DNA from 2 places in the Bacillus sp. FJAT-45066 genome. Region 2 is predicted to be linked to the other one. Evidence: predicted binding sites of a transcription regulator. Region 2 holds the regulator's gene; the other holds the start of a gene.
What was found. Region 2 encodes LexA, which represses DNA repair genes until DNA is damaged. Its sites were predicted from a motif close to CGAACATATGTTCG; they were not measured.
Positions count from the first base shown of each region.

Region 1: the regulator LexA is predicted to act here: its motif matches at 3,078-3,091, upstream of ruvA (Holliday junction branch migration protein RuvA).

Region 1 is NZ_NISQ01000001.1:328,310-337,927, reverse strand. Features, by position in the region: gene queA (tRNA preQ1(34) S-adenosylmethionine ribosyltransferase-isomerase QueA) at 1-900, opposite strand, end outside; gene CDZ92_RS01630 (DUF2905 domain-containing protein) at 1,201-1,383, opposite strand; gene ruvB (Holliday junction branch migration DNA helicase RuvB) at 1,398-2,399, opposite strand; gene ruvA (Holliday junction branch migration protein RuvA) at 2,415-3,023, opposite strand; gene CDZ92_RS01615 (intercompartmental signaling factor BofC) at 3,692-4,267, opposite strand; gene CDZ92_RS01610 (YhcN/YlaJ family sporulation lipoprotein) at 4,446-5,222, opposite strand; gene nadE (NAD(+) synthase) at 5,318-6,058, opposite strand; gene safA (SafA/ExsA family spore coat assembly protein) at 6,418-7,920, opposite strand; gene nadA (quinolinate synthase NadA) at 8,332-9,435, opposite strand; gene nadC (carboxylating nicotinate-nucleotide diphosphorylase) at 9,449-9,618, opposite strand, start outside.
Region 2 is NZ_NISQ01000001.1:1,393,587-1,403,204, reverse strand. Features, by position in the region: gene CDZ92_RS07150 (trimeric intracellular cation channel family protein) at 1-589, opposite strand, end outside; gene hflX (GTPase HflX) at 814-2,082, shown strand; gene CDZ92_RS07140 (methionine gamma-lyase family protein) at 2,163-3,431, shown strand; gene CDZ92_RS07135 (MerR family transcriptional regulator) at 3,912-4,319, shown strand; gene glnA (type I glutamate--ammonia ligase) at 4,382-5,716, shown strand; gene CDZ92_RS07125 (hypothetical protein) at 6,197-6,823, shown strand; gene CDZ92_RS07120 (hypothetical protein) at 6,932-7,201, shown strand; gene lexA (transcriptional repressor LexA) at 7,282-7,896, opposite strand; gene CDZ92_RS07110 (YneB family resolvase-like protein) at 8,041-8,712, shown strand; gene CDZ92_RS07105 (DUF896 domain-containing protein) at 8,754-8,984, shown strand; gene tkt (transketolase) at 9,052-9,618, shown strand, end outside.

The DNA.
Region 1 (9,618 bases), 1.1 Mb from region 2:
TAAATGGAAATTTGTGATCATTCCATCAATTGCTTTAAATTCATAACCAGGGTATATAAATATGTTTGTCCAACCGCTAGCTTCTTTAAACTCCTTATGTTCGGATGCAATTGTTTCTAACGTACGGGTAGAAGTCGTTCCAACTGAAATTATTCTTCCACCATTTGCGCGAACATCGTTTAGCAATCTAGCCGTACCTTCTGACATTTGATAAAACTCTGCATGCATATCATGTTCCAAAATATCATCCACACTAACTGGACGAAACGTACCAAGTCCTACATGTAACGTAATAAAGGCAATATGGACACCTTTTTCTTTTAGCTCATCCAGTAGCTTTTCTGTAAAATGCAAGCCAGCTGTCGGAGCTGCAGCAGAACCTCTTTCCTTAGCAAAAACTGTTTGATAACGTTCTTGGTCATCTAATTGTTCTCTTATGTAAGGAGGTAATGGCATTTCACCTAATCCTTCTAAAACTTCATAAAAAATTCCTTCGTATTGAAATTCGATATGACGTCCTCCATGGTCACTTTCTCCAACACAAACAGCTTTAAGTCTGCCGTCACCAAATGTGAGCACTGTACCTACTTTTACTCTTTTGGCAGGCTTCACAAGCGTTTCCCATGTTTCACCTTCTGTTTGCTTTAGTAATAACACTTCTACTTTTGCGCCTGTCTCTTCTTTTACACCGAAAAGTCGTGCAGGTAATACTCTTGTGTCATTTAATACTAAGCAGTCCCCTTCTTTTACATATTGTAAAATGGAACGAAAGGATGGTTCGTGTGTTAGTTCTCCAGACTCTTTGTTTAATACCATTAACTTGGATGCTTCACGGTCTAATAGTGGTGTTTGTGCAATTAGTTCTTCTGGTAGATGAAAATCAAATAGATCTATTTTCATAAAAAATGTTCACCTTTTCGCTTTAATCTTAATCTATATTATTTATTGGATACTAACCGTTGATGTTCATGGCTGATGTTCGTTTTCCGCGGGCGGTAAAAAGGATGGTTATTTTCACCGTCGTGAAAAAACCTACTCCTCGGCGCAAGCGTCTGCGAGGTCTCCCTTATCACGCTTCTCCCGCAGGACAATGAGGGCTTCCTTGAGATTCTACGCACGAAGAAAATGCGGATGCATTTTCGAGGAGTCTCACATCTACCACGAACATCAACTTCATTTGTATTTTTAATTCAAATTATTTCAACGCACTCTTCCAATAAAATAAAATACTAAACTTAATACAACACTGATAATAATAGACGTTACGATGGGAAAATAAAAGGTAAAGTTTCCTTTTTTCATGACAATGTCACCTGGAATTCTTCCGATTACTTGCCAAAGGAGTCCAATTAACAATAGAACTCCGCCTATTACCATTAACATCTTTGGTAATTCTATCACTGCTGTGGCACCTCCAGCCCAAAGTGTTCGTAAGCTAAAGCTGTTACAATTCTACCTCTTGGTGTTCGTTGTAAAAACCCAATTTGCAATAAATACGGTTCATACACATCTTCAATTGTATGTGACTCTTCACCAATGGTGGCTGCGATTGTATCCACTCCCACAGGTCCACCCCGGAACTTTTCCATTATACCTGTTAAAAGTTTATGGTCAATATGATCTAAACCTAATTTATCTACTTGCAAGCGATCTAACGCTTCTTTTGCAAGTGATTCACTTATTGCTTCTTTCTTTAAAACTTGCGCAAAGTCACGCACTCTACGAAGTAACCTGTTTGCAATCCTCGGTGTTCCACGGGCTCTTCTTGCAATTTCAGATGCAGCCTTCACTTCAATCCCAATTTCTAAAATTTGCGCTGTTCGAATACAAATTTCTGTTAGTTGAGCTTCATTATAATACTCTAACCTACTTAAAACACCAAACCTGTCTCTTAATGGTGCTGTTAATAAACCAACCCTTGTTGTTGCACCAACTAACGTAAACGGTGGCAAATCTAAGCGCACAGACCTAGAGCTTGGACCTTTTCCTATTACAATATCGAGACAAAAATCTTCCATTGCCGGATATAATACTTCTTCAATGGAACGGTGCAGACGATGAATTTCATCAATAAACAACACATCACCTGGCTCTAAAGCAGTTAATATCGCAGCTAAGTCACCAGGCCTTTCAATCGCAGGTCCTGCTGTTGTACGAAGTTGAACCCCCATTTCGTTAGCAATAATCGCAGCTAATGTTGTTTTACCTAGCCCAGGAGGTCCGTAAAGTAAAACATGGTCCAACGTTTCCTGCCTTAGCTTTGCCGCTTCAATAAATACTTCTAAATTTTCTTTTACTTTATCTTGCCCAATATATTGTTTTAAATTTTGCGGTCTCAAGCTAAATTCTAGCGACTGGTCTTCCCTATTGGCATCTTGAGAAATCATTCGTTCATCCATACTATTTTCACCCCTTTATTTGAGGAGGAGCTGTAACGCTCTCTTAACATATTGATCTGTTGTTAAATTTTCTTTTTGAAGGGCTGGGACAACTTTTTTAATCTCTCTATCACCGTACCCTAACACTTTTAACGCTTCTAATGCTTCATCTAAAGCAGGCTGCTCACTAGGCGGAAATAACTCGACGTCTTGTTGAAAAAGGTTAGGCATTGCAGCTGGTACAATATCGTTCAGTTTGCCTTTTAAGTCTAATATAATTTGGCGAGCTGTCTTTTTTCCGACTCCAGGGAATTTCGTTAAGAATTTTTCATCTTCATTTTCTATTGCTTGTACGACTTGGTTTGGCTGTCCTGTAGCAATAATTGCTAGTGCACCTTTTGGACCAATTCCTGTAACATTTAAAAGTTTTAAAAATAAGTTTTTTTCTTCTCTTGTATGAAAGCCGTATAGAGCTAAAATATCTTCTCTTACGTGCTGGTATGTATAAATCGTAATAGCTTTTTCTTTATTTACTTGATAGATGAATGGATTTGGTGCATGTATTTGATAACCAATTCCATTTACATCTAAAACAACATATTCGGGACTTACAAAATCTACGTAGCCTTTAACAAATTCGATCAAAATCTATCCTTCTCCAATCAACGTAATGTCTGTTTAACATTTTACCATAATCTTAGAACGTTTGTACGGTAGAAGGAATGATTTCGTTTTAATATAAGAAACAGGGATTGAAACTGTTACTGTTCACTGTAGTCTTTCATTTGTATATTTTGTTTGTTACATAAACATTGATAGGTCCTTTTCGTAAAAAAAGGGTTGATCATTGACTTTATTTAAAAACTATAGTGGATTGAAGCGGAAGGCACTTGACTCCTGCGGGACATAGAGGAAAGGGCGAGACCGCGCAGACGGTACGTCGAGGAGGCTCGTCTTCCTCCCAGCGGAAAGCAAGTGCCTGCGGTAATGTTCTACTTTTAACTTACTTTTAAAGAATAGTATACGAAAAAGAACTTAACAAAAAAAGGCCAGCAGTTTACGCTAGCCAAAATTAATTAAGTTAGAATTTGAGAAGATTATAATACGACAAACCAATTCTAAAATATATATTGTTGATGTTCACTGCAGGTGCTCGACTCCTGCGGGAAAGCGTGTTAAGTGAGACCCCACAGGCGCTTGCGCCGAGGAGTAGGTTTTTTCACGACAGTGAAAATAACCTTCCTTTTTACCGCCCGCGGAAAGCGAGCACCTACAGTGAACATCAACAGTTAATTCCCAATATAAAATTTTGTTTATTGTAGAGAAGAATATGGTTTGAATGTTGCTATTACTTCTTCATATTCATGTTTTGACATTACTTTAATACCCGTTTTTAATTTTATATGTTGATGACTTTCTAATTTACCTACATCAATTTGAAAAAAAGACTGAATTATTTTTGTTGCTTCCGTAGGCTTTCCATCATAGATAGTGAGAATACCGTCTTCCGAGATCCCAAAATATCCGTTCGTTTTAAGTAATGGAGAAATATCATCTATATGCTGTAAAAAAACAACTTGTTCCTCGTCTTGATCGACTAATAGCCAATCCTCATATTGAGCCCAGAAATCTTCCATTGCCCATATTGTTTCTTCAATAACTTCTTCACTTACTTCACCATCAATATATATTCTTTCCAAAATAACGCGTAAAGTTAAAGGTCCATTTACTTCATATGCTTCGTTTTTATGATGTTGAAACAAATAATCATTTGGTTCCGCTTCTTGTTCTACTGCTTCCGTTAAAACTAGGGCAGTGTAAAGCATTCCACACATCGCTACAAAAGCAGCAAAAAGGATCATTATTTGTTTTGGAATGATGGGTTTCATTGTTTCCCCCTCACATTCTTTTTAGATTATCTTTAAATTCTTTTTCTATTTTGACCAAAAATAGAAGGATTATCCAAGATTTTTGGAGAATTTTTGAAATTGGGTATTTAGAGGTAAAAAGAGGTAATTTTAACTATAAAAAAAGAACAGCTATAAAAGCTGTTCTTTTCAAGTATGGTTATCGACCAGGAGTAATGGTATCAAACATACTACGTATATCTTGGTTTAAACGTTCTACAGGACCACCATCACGCAAATCATTATCGACTTGACTCATACGATTTAACGTACTTTGGTCTGCTACTACACGACAATCTCTATTTCCAATTAGCGGTTGTACAGCACGACGAACATCACGTGTTACTTGTGCGTCACTAAATCCTTCTTGAGGTTCCACCGCAATCATTATATCGTTGCCGTAAATAATCGCTCTAGCATCTTCTACCCCTCTTACAGTGGAAGCACGTTCCGCTAATTGTTCAGAAAGTGCACCATTGTAATTGTTGTAATAAGACGGTCTAGCACCTACATTTGTACCATCTAAATGACGGTGATAGTTTCTATCACTACGACTGTATCTATTATCGTTTGGGCCAAACATTCCACGATCTTCATTTGCAAGTGGAACAGTAGGATTTGTTAAATTTGCATTTCGGTCACCGTTAATAACTGCGCGGTCCATAATCTCAATTAATGGACCATCGTTATCCCCAATACGGTATGCATTGCCACGTTGGTCAACATTTTGATTTCCACGTGTATTTACATTTTTTGTACCGAAATTGTTCGCACGATTAGGTGCATAAGGGTTGTTTTCACTTGTATAGTACCCAATTGGCCTAGAGTTGTCATAATAACGTGTATCGGCAGCTTGATTTCCAGCGTTTCCTCCACATGCCGTTAATCCACCAAGCAATAGGGCACAAGAAGTTAATGTAAGCACTGACTTCCTCAATGTAATAACCCCCTCACATGTCTTGAACACATAGTCGTGTTCTACCTTAGCTTGACATAATAAGGGGATTTTTATAGATGGCAGTTAACCCCAAGTTAAAATTTAGGTGGTGCATAAGCTAGTTCGCGTTTATGCGCAGAACGACCATGCAGTCTGTCAATAATGGCTTTATCTTTTTCAGGGATTTTTTCCCCTTTTAAGTAGTTGTCAATCATGTCATAGGTTGTTCCCATTTCGTTTTCATCTGTTTGACCTTCCCAAAGACCAGCACTTGGTGGCTTTGTAATAACAGATTCAGGTACGCCTAAAACTTTTGCCATTTCTCGTACTTCGCCTTTCGTTAAATGAACTAAAGGTACTAAGTCCACTCCACCGTCACCAAACTTTGTAAAATAACCTGTATGCCATTCAGCAGCATTGTCCGTTCCAACTACTAAATAGCCGTAATTATTTGCAACAGCATATAATGTTGTCATACGTAGACGAGCACGGGTATTTGCATCGCCTAATCTCGCCGTTTCCTCGTTCCATTCCCCTTTAGCCTTTAATTGTTCTTCCATCGCATTAAATAGGACTGTATGTGTTTCTGTTAAATCAACTAAAACGTGATCAATTCCACAACTATTAATTACTTCTAATGCATATTCTTCATCTTTCGGGTTGCTTTTACAAGGCATAATAACGCCTAATGAATTATTTGGGAACGCTCTTTTAATTAAATGAGCCACGACTGCGGAATCGATTCCACCACTTACACCAACAATTAAACCGTTCAATCCAGCAACATTTACTCTTTCTTGTAACCACATAACTAACTTCGAAATTTTCTCTTCCATGTGATGTATTCCCTCCAACGTATATGACTAGATTAATGCTTTTCATTACCTATACCCATTTGAGTGAATTTCATACTATTTCATTACTATATGAAAAACGAATGATACCAAATAATTCTTATTTGAGAAATAAATAAAGTACAAACATAAAACATAATCGATATTACAGCTTTCGTTTTTCACTAAACGAACCGTAGTTATGAAATTAATTCAAATAATATGGAATGTATTTATTTTATCATGTACTTTCATTTCGTCAAAAAATTTCCTCCATAACCAATAATTACATTTTAATTTTTTATAATAGTAAATTACTAAAGAAAAAGAGACGATTAATTGAAATCGCCTCTTTCTTTTAATTATTCGTTATCATCTTCCCTGTCAGGACCGTTAAAGTCATTTGTTGAACGCATATCTTGTGGATAACCATAGCCATAACCTTGTGGGTTAAAAGGTGCTCCCATCGGATAGCCAGCTTGCATTGGCATTCCATAACCATGTGGAGATAATCCGAATGGAACTTGTGGCATTTGTTGTGGTATACCATATGGCATTGGAGTAGGTCCACATCCACAGTCACCTTGTCTAGCACCTGGCATTTGCTGCATTCCACCATTCATACCAAAGCCTTGTTGTGGCAATTGTCCAAATGGTACACCTGGTGCCATTGGCATTTGTGGCATTCCCATTCCCATATTTTGCTGTTGCTCCATTTGTTGTTGCATTTGTTGCAACATTGTCATATAATCTTGCTCTTCATCCAAACCTGCTACTTGTGTTTGATCAAAATCTACGTCCATGTCCATATCCATATCATTCATTCCCATATATGGAGGCATTTGTGGGAACTGTTGCATTTGTGGCATTTGTTGCACTTGTTGCATGTGAGGCATCATCATTGCTGCATCAAAATCATCATCTGACTCCATCATCTCAGGCATCATTTGTGGCATACCTGCTTGAGGCATCATACCTTGCATTCCGTATGGAGTTGGTTGACCATAGTAAGGTTGCATTGGTTGATAGCCCATTTGACCATGTAATCCAGAACCAGGCATAACTGGAGTACAAGGAACTGGGATACAATATGGATGTGGCATCGGCCATTGGGGCATACCCATTGGCATCTGCTGTGCTGGCATTTGCATGTGTTGTAATGGCATTTGCATAGTTGGCATTTGTTCCGGCATTTTCATGTGCTGTAATGGCATTTGCATAGTTGGCATTTGTTCCGGCATTTTCATGTGTTGAGTTGGAGCCTCTTGAACACCCTTCACAACTGGCTCTTTCATTGGTGTTTTTTCTGATGCAACCGCTTTTGGTGCTACTTGTTTTGGTGCTACTGCTTTTGGTGCTACTGCTTTTGGTGCTACTTGTTTGGGTTGAGCTTTTGGTGGCATTTTTGGAAATTGGACATTTGCCTTTTGTTGCGTAATCGGAATATTAAATGTTACATAATTATTTACATCCACTTCAGGGAAGTAAGGTTTTATTTGCGGTAACTTAGGAACAAAAGGAGCTTTTGCTTCTTCTTTCACTTCTTTTACACCCATGACTTCAGGTTTTTTCGGCATTTCTTTAAATGGATGTTCTTTCACTATAGGTGCTTCTTTTTGTACGCCCATTACTACCGGTGCTTCTTTTTGTACGCCCGCTACCTGAGCTTCTTTTGCAACACCTTTCACTTGGGTTTCTTGCTTAACTTGCACACTTGCTGTTGGAACTTTAATTTTCATACCGGGCATAATCATATCTGGATTGCTTAATTGTGAATTTGCACTTTTTAACGCTTCGAAATTCACATTATATTTCTGTGCAATCTTCCACAACGTATCCCCTTTTTGGACAATATGGATTTTCAAGGATATTCCCTCCTTAGCAAAGTCTTTACAGTCTATGTGTCAAATGGGCTTTTTGCCACTATTCTTCAACACAAATTATGCGAATAATTTGGACTTTATGATAAAAACTTGGCTATTCTGTTTGTTATTTGTATCTAAAATATCCCTGTATTTCCTAAACCGTTCCTTTCCGCTGCAGACACTTCCTTTCCGCGGGGAGCGCAAGGGAAGGTTATTTTCACTATCGTGAAAAAACCTACTCCTCGGCGTACCGCCTGTGGGGTCTCACGCTTCGCTCTTCTTCCCGCAGGAGTGAAGTGTCTTCCGCTCCAATCCACTCTAGTTTCTAAAATAAGCAGAAAAAATATTATTTTTAAAAAAACAAAAATAAAAAGGCAAAAGCTGTAGTTTGCTTCTGCCCTTCATCCATTATTATGCATGCTGTAGCATGACGTTTAAAGCCTTTGTTGCGTAGTCTGCTACTTCTTTTTCTACTTCTATTTGATTATGAACCTCGCCTGTTTCAATTGCTTCTAACGCCCACAATAAGTGCGGCAGGTCAATTCGGTTCATTGTTAAACACGGACACATATAAGGGTTAAGTGAGACGATTTCTTTATCAGGATGCTGCTGAATGATACGATTCACCAGATTCATCTCTGTTCCAATTGCCCATGAGCTTCCACTAGCCGCATTTTCAATCGTTTCGATAATATACTTAGTACTTCCCGCATCATCACTCAACGCAACAACTTCGCGTGTACATTCTGGGTGTACGATAATTTTCATTTCAGGCTTTGTTTTGCGAATATGTTCAATGTTGGATACCGTAAACTTTTCATGGACAGAGCAATGCCCTTTCCATAAAATCACTTTCACGTCCGTTGGGTCTCCTTCCCATTCTAGCTTGTTTTCAATTGGATCCCATACAGCCATTTGCTCTAAAGGAATACCTAGTTCGTACGCAGTGTTTCTTCCTAAATGTTGGTCAGGCAAGAATAACAATCTTTCTTTTTGAGAAAATGCCCATGCCACCATTTGTTTTGCGTTGGAAGAAGTTACCGTGGCCCCACCATGTTTTCCACAAAATGCTTTGATTGCAGCAGTTGAGTTAACATACGTTAATGGTAATATAGTGTCCCCAAATACTTGCTGTAACTCTACCCATGCGCGTTCTGTTTGATGAATATCAGCCATATCTGCCATAGAACAGCCTGCTCTCATATCAGGTAAGATAACAGTTTGTTCATCCGTTGATAAGATATCTGCTGTTTCTGCCATAAAGTGTACACCACAAAATACAATGTATTTTGCAGTAGTATTAGCAGCTGCTTGCGCTAATTGTAAAGAGTCTCCAGTTGCATCTGCAAACTGAATTACTTCATCTTTTTGATAGTGATGACCAGGAATGAACAGTGTATCTCCCATCTTCATCTTAATATCTTTCACTCTTTGTTCCATTTCTTCTGTTGACATATTTTTATATTTATCTGGAAGTGTCACATTTGTATTCTTAATGATGTCTAACATGCTCATCTGTATCTCTCCCTTATATTTTTTTCCCAACATTAAAGCTAATGTCTAGTGCACGAGCGGAATGAGTTAAGAAACCTAATGAAATGTAATGTACACCTGTGTCGCTGAAGTCGGCAATCGTAGACATATTAATCCCACCAGAAGCTTCTGTAATGATATGGGCTGGAACTAGTTTGACAAATT
Region 2 (9,618 bases):
CTCTATTTGGTAACTGCCATTTATATGTGTAAGATAGCACTCTTAGAGTTACAATTGAAACGAATAACACTAATAACTCAATAGGAGTACTTACTAAACCAAAACCAATTGCAAGTCCGGCAATGATAGCCCATACTGCATAAATTTCTGACCTTAGTACAAGTGGCTTTCTTCCAGCGAGTAAATCACGGATTATTCCACCACCACTTCCAGTTAAGACAGCTGCAACGACGACTGCACTAATTGGGTGTCCCATACTAGTTGCGAAAAGAGCCCCTTGTATTGCAAAAGCGCCAAGTCCAATGGCGTCAAAGAAGTTACCCCATTTTCGCCAATGTTTTAAAAGGTTATTAGGGAATAAAAAAACGGCAGTCATTGCAACTAGTGCAATTTGAAAAAGCATACCTTGTTCCCAAAGGGCTGATACGGGTACCCCAATTAATAAATTTCGGATTGCCCCGCCACCAAAAGCGGTTACAATGCCTAAAATATATACGCCTAAAATATCGTATTCTTCTTCCATTGCAACAATAGCTCCACTGACAGCAAAAGCAATCGTGCCAATAATACTAAAAATTTCCCATGTCATGTTTGTCCCACTCCAAGATGTTATATAAAAAAGTTTATTTATGAGTACAATAATATCAAACCTTACTGATTTTAAAGCTAAAACGAAAATAATGCAATACAATTTTTAAGTAAATTAATAGTAGAAGTAACTATCTTTTGATATAGTATTAGCAAGGTATTAAAGAGCTTAAAATCTAATCTTAATGAATACTTAATATTATTTATGTAAAGGGGTAACCGCTTTTGAATGAAATCGTACATAATGAACGGGAACGAGCTATTGTAGTAGGGTGTCAACTTCCTAGACATACGGATGAACACTTCCACTATTCTTTAGAAGAATTATCATCCTTAACGAAAACGGCTAATGGTGAAGTGGTCATGTCTATCACTCAAAAACGTGATAGAGTTCATCCTGCCACTTATATAGGAAAAGGAAAAATAGAAGAATTAGTTTTATTAGAAGAAGAATATGACCCGGATGTCATTATTTTTAATGATGAGCTTTCGCCAAGTCAACACAGAAACTTAACTAAAATGTTGTCGGCACGTATCATTGACCGTACTCAATTAATTTTAGATATTTTTGCACAGCGAGCACAATCAAAAGAAGGAAAACTACAAGTAGAACTTGCTCAACTGAAATACATGCTCCCTAGACTAACAGGGAAAGGTGTAGAACTTTCTAGGCTTGGTGGCGGAATAGGAACTAGAGGCCCCGGTGAAACGAAACTTGAATCAGACCGACGTCACATTAATAGAAGACTTGTAGAAATTAAAGCGCAGTTACAATCTATTGTAAAACATCGAACACAATATCGTGAAAGAAGAAAGAAAAACTTAGCCTTTCAAATTGCACTTGTTGGTTACACGAATGCAGGTAAATCAACGATATTTAATCGTTTGACGGAAGCTGAAGCATTTGAGGAAAATTTATTATTTGCTACACTCGATCCGACAACAAGACAAATGACATTACCATCGGGCTATAAAGCGTTATTAACAGACACAGTTGGATTTATTCAAGATTTACCAACGAGTTTAATTGCAGCGTTTCGTTCTACATTAGAAGAAGTAGTAGAAGCTGACTTCATTTTACATGTAGTGGATAGTTCAAATGAAGATTACGAAAATCATGAAAAGACCGTAACTAATTTACTTCAAGATTTAGGGGTTAAAGGGATACCGATGTTAACAGTCTATAATAAGAAAGATCAACTAACGTCTACAAAACCTTTTATCTATAAAAAAGAAGCCATATTAATTAGTGCTCTAAATGATTCAGACAGGAAGGAACTTGTCTCTTCTATTGAAGAAATGATGAAAAAAGAGATGAAACCTTATCAGGTGAAAATACAGTCAAGTGAAGGACGATTGTTAAACCAATTAAAACAAGAGACAGTTTTAGAAAAAATTATTTTTGATGAAGATAAAGAAGTATATGATTGTAAAGGATACTTTTTTACCACTGCGAAAATGGCTCATTTTATCGAAGAATTAATGGTCAACTGAGAACATTTCATAAAAATATGATTACTGTACGAAAAACGTAACGTATTTATGGAATTAGTTCAACTAAAGGAGAAACTAGCATGTTTGATTTGTTACAAAATGGGGAAAGTATTAAACCGATCGTAAAGAAAGTAGAAGCCAAAATACAAGATACATTTAAAAAAATAGATGAAAATGCAGAAACAAATCAGTTTTCTGTCTTAAAAAGTTTTCAAGAATTTAGAATTAGTGATAGTCATTTCATTCCGTCGACGGGATATGGCTATGATGATATTGGCAGAGATACGTTAGAAAAAGTGTATGCAAAGGCTTTTGGCGGGGAAAGTGCGTTAGTTAGACCGCAAATAATTTCTGGCACGCATGCCATTTCTATTGCATTGTTTGGTGTGTTAAGACCCGGTGATGACTTATTATATATCACAGGTAAACCTTACGATACGTTAGAAGAAATAGTAGGGATTAGAGGAACTGGTGTTGGATCTTTAAAAGAATACAATATTGGCTATAAATCTATAGAGTTGAAAAACAACAAAGGGATTGACTGGGAAGCTGTCAATAATGCTATAAACGAAAATACAAAAATGATTGGTATCCAACGCTCGAAAGGATATGCTACTAGACCATCCTTTACTATTGAAGAAATAAAGGAAATGATACAATTTGTGAAAGAAATTAAAAGCGATGTTGTAGTTTTTGTAGATAATTGTTACGGTGAATTTGTGGAACTTCAAGAGCCGTGTCATGTTGGAGCAGACTTAATGGCAGGTTCATTAATAAAAAATCCAGGTGGAGGATTAGCTAAAACAGGTGGCTATATTGTTGGAAAGGCACATCTTGTAGAGGCTTGCTCTTATCGTATGACATCTCCTGGTATCGGAGCTGAAGCTGGTGCCTCTCTTTATTCATTACAAGAAATGTATCAAGGATTCTTTTTAGCTCCACATGTAGTTGCTCAAAGTTTAAAAGGAGCGGTGTTTACAGCTGCATTTTTAGAGGAATTAGGAATGAACACATCTCCTTCATGGGATAGTCAAAGAACGGATCTAATTCAATCGGTTCAATTTGACGATAAAGATAAGATGATAGCATTCTGTCAAGCGATTCAGTATGCATCTCCTGTTAATTCTCACGTAACGCCATATCCAAGCTATATGCCTGGATATGAAGATGACGTTATTATGGCAGCAGGAACGTTTATTCAAGGTGCAAGTATAGAACTTACCGCAGACGGTCCGATTAGACCACCTTACGTTGCGTATGTACAAGGTGGCTTGACATATAGCCATGTGAAAATAGCTGTCTGTTCTGCAGTGGACCATTTAATTACAAAAGAGTTAATAAGAATATAAATTTTAGTAGAGCCTGGATCAAAACTATATTGAACTTAGAAAAACCCGAACATTATCCCTAATATATAGGAATAAGTCGGGTTTTTATACCTTTCTAGCAGATGATTGGAGTGCAAACCGAAGACTCCTGCGGGAAAGCGTGTTAAGTGAGACCCCACAGGCGCTTGCGCCGAGGAGTAGGTTTTTTCACGATAGTTAAAATAACCTTCCTTTTTACCGCCCGCGGAAAGCAAAGGTTTGCACTCCAATCATCTGCGGTATGTTACCCTGACACTAATTATTCGACTTTAAGGAAATAGATTTAGTTTTGTTCCAGGCTGGTTCTTTTCTTATGTTTAAAACAGACAATTTAAAGGAAAATATAAAAAGGAAAATCAATATTGATTTCCATGTTAGAAAACCTTACATACGCTTGACATATTTCCTAACATCGAATATATTAGTATTATCTTCAAAAGATGTTAGGAAAGGAGAAATAATATGAATGATAACTTAAGACGTTCGATGCCGTTGTTTTCTATGAATATTGTGATGAAACTAACGGAGTTATCGGCCAGACAAATTCGTTACTACGAAGAAAATGGACTCATATTTCCTGCCCGAACAGAAGGTAATAGAAGATTATTTTCATTCAATGACGTTGATAAACTACTTGAAATTAAAAGTTTATTAGACCAAAAAGTAAATCTTGCAGGCATTAAACAAATATTGGCTGTGAAGGAAGCACATAAGTCAACCGTCATAACGGAAAATACTCGAGAAACAATTGAAAAACGAGACTTAACAAATGATGAACTACGTAAGTTACTGCGTGCCGAAATGATGCAAGCGGGACGATTTAACAAAACAAGTCTTCGTCAAGGAGACATGTCTCGATTTTTCCATTAATTTGTTAGTTAGTAAACTCATATTAAAATGTAAAGTGATAATTAAGAGGAGGAACTATTAAAATGTCAAAGTACAGCAGAGAAGATATTGTTCGCATTGTGGAAGAGGAAAATGTAAAGTATATTCGTTTACAATTTACGGATATTTTAGGAACAATTAAAAATGTTGAAATTCCTGTAAGTCAATTAGAAAAAGCGTTAGATAACAAAATGATGTTTGACGGATCTTCTATAGAAGGTTTCGTACGTATTGAAGAATCAGACATGTATTTATACCCTGACTTAAATACATTTGTAGTGTTCCCTTGGACATCAGAAAAAGGTAAAGTTGCTCGATTCATTTGTGACATCTACAATCCAGATGGAACTCCATTTGATGGAGACCCACGTGCAAACTTAAAACGTATGTTAAAAGAAATGGAAGACTTAGGTTTCACTGATTTCAATTTAGGACCTGAGCCAGAATTCTTCTTATTTAAATTAGACGAAAAAGGCGAACCAACATTAGAGCTAAACGATAAAGGTGGATATTTTGACTTAGCTCCGACTGATTTAGGTGAAAATTGTCGACGTGACATCGTATTAGAGCTTGAAGAAATGGGCTTTGAAATTGAAGCTTCTCACCATGAGGTTGCACCAGGTCAACATGAAATCGACTTTAAATATGCAGATGCTATTACAGCATGTGACTACATCCAAACATTTAAGTTAGTTGTAAAAACAATTGCGCGTAAGCATGGATTACATGCGACATTCATGCCGAAACCACTTTTCGGTGTTAACGGATCAGGTATGCACTGTAACGTTTCATTATTCAAAAATGGCGTAAATGCATTCTATGACGAACAAGCGGATCAAGGTTTAAGTGAAACAGCTCGTCAATTTATTGCTGGAATTATAAAGCACGCTCCAAACTTTACAGCAGTAACAAATCCGACAGTAAACTCATACAAGCGTCTAGTACCAGGTTACGAAGCACCTTGTTATGTTGCTTGGTCTGCTCGTAACCGTAGTCCATTAATTCGTATTCCAGCTTCTCGTGGAGTAAGTACTCGTGTTGAGATTCGTAGTGTAGATCCAGCAGCAAACCCATATTTAGCGATGGCAGTATTACTTGCTGCAGGACTTGATGGAGTGAAAAACGGTTTAACTCCTCCAAAACCAGTAGATCGTAACATTTATGTAATGAACAAAGAAGAGCGTTTAGCAGAAGGTATCGTTGACCTGCCAGCTACACTTGCTCAAGCATTAGACTTATTAAAGCAAGATGAAGTAATTCAAGGTGCATTAGGCGAACATTTACTAGAGCACTTTATTGAAGCAAAAGAAATTGAGTGGGATATGTTCCGCACGCAAGTTCACCCATGGGAGCGCGACCAATATATGACTCAGTACTAATAAATGCAACCCCTCGATACCGATTGGTGTCGAGGGGTTTTCTTTATTGGAACAACAGGTCTAGTTGTTTATGGAATTTCTTCTTTCTCTCTTTTACTCTTTTATTATGAAAATTTATAAGTTTGTCCTGAATTTATTATAAGTGTTATGTTAAATCTTTTTGCTAACATGGGATTTTTCCTATTCAAAATATATTAAAGTTTACTAATGAATATAGAAAATCCTAGCTGTTGCTTTCCGTGCAAGGTGCAGACTCCAGCGGGAGAAGCGGGAGACGGGAGCCTCCACAGACGCTATGCGTCGAGGAGGCTCCCGACCCGCCCGCGGAAAGCGGAGCCTTGCACGGAAAGCAACAGCGGCAATTAAGAGAGTTGATTATTCTACATTAAAATTTCATGTGAATTTCATCTTAATTCTACAAATTATCTCAAAATAATGTATAATCAGATTTATATATACGAAAAAGGGGATTACTTAACTATGAAAAAATGGTTCTTACTATTCATTATTAGTATGTTAGCTGCAATGACAGTTGCATGTTCGAATGACAATAACGAGAAAGCAACAGATAATGAGAAGCCGGATATCTCTGATGAAAACAAAAGTGACACAGAAGAAGAGGATGGTGATTGGGTAACTCCTATAGGTGAGCCAATCATTACAGATGGTGGTACATTTATCATCCATGCAAGAAATGGTAATGTGGAATCTGCTAAGACAGGAGATGTAGAAGTAGAATTTTATCAAGTAGCTGCAATGAGTGGAGAACTTGAAGGCGAATTTGCTGAATATGTAGGCGAAGAAGCAATTGAATATATCCAAGTAGACCTTATCGTTAATAATTTATCTGATGAGAAGCTATTATTTCTAGTAGATAATATGTCGATTGAGACAAGCGATGGACAAGTAATTGAAAACGCAAACCCAATTTTTAGTAATGAGTTTGGTGATACGCTTGACGGAAAAGAAGAGAAGAAAGGTTCTTTGTTTTTCTTCTTAGATACAAGTGCTAGTGAAGTAGAATGGGTAGAAATAAAAATCCCAGCTGTGCAAAATGAAAACAAAGATACAATTGGTGAAGAAATTAGAGTTCGTGCAAACTTTTAATAGAATCTATGTAAAAAGCTGTCCAATTTTAACTGTTGGATAGCTTTTTATGTTTAACATTTTTAGTAGGGGGTATATAGTATAGAAAGGTATAGGGAGGCGACGAATATGAAAATGAAGCCAGTAAAATCAATCATTGCAATAGGAGTCGGATTAGGAGCAACGAGTATTGGTATTTTGTCTAGTGAAAAAGCTAGAACAAGAGTAGCTAACTATACAACTTTCTTAAGAAATAAATTGTTACCATTAAAGTATAAGAAGACAACTTTCCCCTTAAAGAAAGCAGGCAATCCACATCCGGATGACTTTGCTGATAACAACATGGTAAGTGAAGGAGCTATGTACTCCGTTAAATATTACAATAAGAAAATGCAGTAATAAAAGTAGCCTCTAACAACGAGTGTTAGAGGCTTTTCCTTTGTATTAAAGTAAAAAAGCCTGCTATGCAGGCTGATGTATTAATGGACGTTTCTATAAACGCCAATAACTTTTCCTAGAATAGTTACATTTCTAACAATGATAGGTTCTAAAGAAGAATTTTCAGGTTGTAAACGAATATAATCTCGCTCTTTAAAAAAACGTTTTACAGTAGCTTCGTCTTCTTCTGTCATTGCAACCACAATATCACCATTATTTGCCGATTGTTGTTGGCGAACGATTACTAAGTCTCCATCAAGAATTCCTGCTTCGATCATACTGTCGCCCATGACTTCTAACATAAACACTAGTTCGTCAGGTGAAACGTAGCGTTCTGGTAGTGGAAAATAATCTTCTATATTTTCTACAGCAGTAATAGGTTGTCCAGCAGTTACTTTTCCGATTATAGGAACTTGTACTACATTTATTTTTGGAATATCTTGTTCGAAGCTTATAACCTCAATTGCTCTTGGTTTGGTTGGATCACGTCTAATTAACCCTTTGCTTTCAAGTCGAGCTAAATGACCGTGTACAGTTGAACTAGAAGCGAGGCCAACAGCTTCACCGATTTCTCGAACGGAAGGTGGATAGCCTTTTACTTGTACTTCGCTCTTAATGAAATCTAAAATATCTTGCTGTCTTTTTGATAGTTTCATAAGTATGCACCTCGTTTTCTCTCGTATTATTATGAATATTATACCATGTAGAAGAACAAAATACAAACATAAGTTCGAACATCTACTTGACAAGAATATACGTTCTACTCATAATGATTTAATAAAAAGTGGTTGGTGATTATCGTGAGAGGGATTATTTATTGTAGAGTTAGTACAAAAAAAGATACACAAGAAACATCGTTAATTCGTCAAAAGGAAGAATTAACTACATTGGCACAAAATTATAAAATTAACGTAGTTCATGTTATTGAAGAACAAGCAAGTGGGTATGAAATTGATAGAGATGGTATTTTTCAACTAATGGACTTTTTAGCGAAAGAAAAAATAGATGTATTACTTGTACAAGACGAGACACGACTTGGCAGAGGAAAAGCTAAAATAGCATTATTGCATTTACTTAATAAACATAATGTACATATATACTCTATTGTTGATAGTGGAAAATTAACTTTATCTGAATCGGATTCAATGGTATTAGATATTGTATCAATAGTAGAAGAATACCAACGAAAGCTTCACAACTTGAAAATTAAAAGAGGAATGAAAAAAGCAATAAAAGAAGGGTATAATCCTTTGGAGAACTTGAAAAATATTGATAAAAGCCCTGGGCGAGAAAGAACAGAAATACCTGTAGAAGAGATTGTTAGACTTCGAAGCAATAAATTAACGTTTGCTGAAATTGCTGCCACATTAAGGGGTCTTGGATTCAATGTTTCCAAAGCAACTGTTCACAGAAGGTACATAGAATATATGAAGGAAAAGGAGTCTTCACTTGTAAAAAATGATACGCTTTAGTAAGATAAATGCATATTCTTAGTATGAAAAGGAGTACCTCCATGCTTTCAAAAGAAAAAATTGCCCGCATTAATGCCCTATCAAATAAATCCAAGTCGGTAGGTTTAACAGATGCAGAAGCACAAGAACAAAAAAATCTAAGAGAAGAATACATAAAAACATTTCGTTCATCCATGGTAAATACCCTTCATTCTGTTAAAGTGGTTGATCCAAACGGAAATGATGTTACACCGAAAAAACTAAAAGATGAACAAAATAAACGACTACATTAACAACTGTTTTCTTGAAAAATGGAACATACTAAACAGTAGTTCTGAAAATATATAGGAGTTGAAATAAATGACAACAAATATTGATCAATTATCCATTAATACTATACGTAATCTTTCTATTGATGCAATCGAAAAAGCAAATTCAGGACACCCAGGTATGCCGATGGGCGCAGCACCAATGGGATATACGTTATTTACAAAATTTATGAACCACAACCCCAAAAACCCTACTTGGTTTAACCGTGACAGATTTGTTTTATCAGCAGGTCACGGATCTATGCTTTTATATAGCTTATTGCATTTAAGTGGTTATGACTTATCAATGGAAGATATAAAAGACTTCCGCCAATGGGGGAGTAAAACACCAGGTCACCCCGAATTTGGACATACAGCTGGGGTTGATGCGACAACTGGCCCACTTGGTCAAGGTATCGCTATGGCTGTAGGTATGGCAATGGCAGAAAGACATTTAGCAGATACATATAATAAAGATGGATTCAATGTTGTCGATCATTTTACATACAGTATTTGTGGAGATGGAGATTTAATGGAAGGTGTTTCTGCTGAGGCAGCATCATTAGCAGCGCACCTAAAATTAGGTCGTCTTGTTGTACTATATGATTCGAATGACATT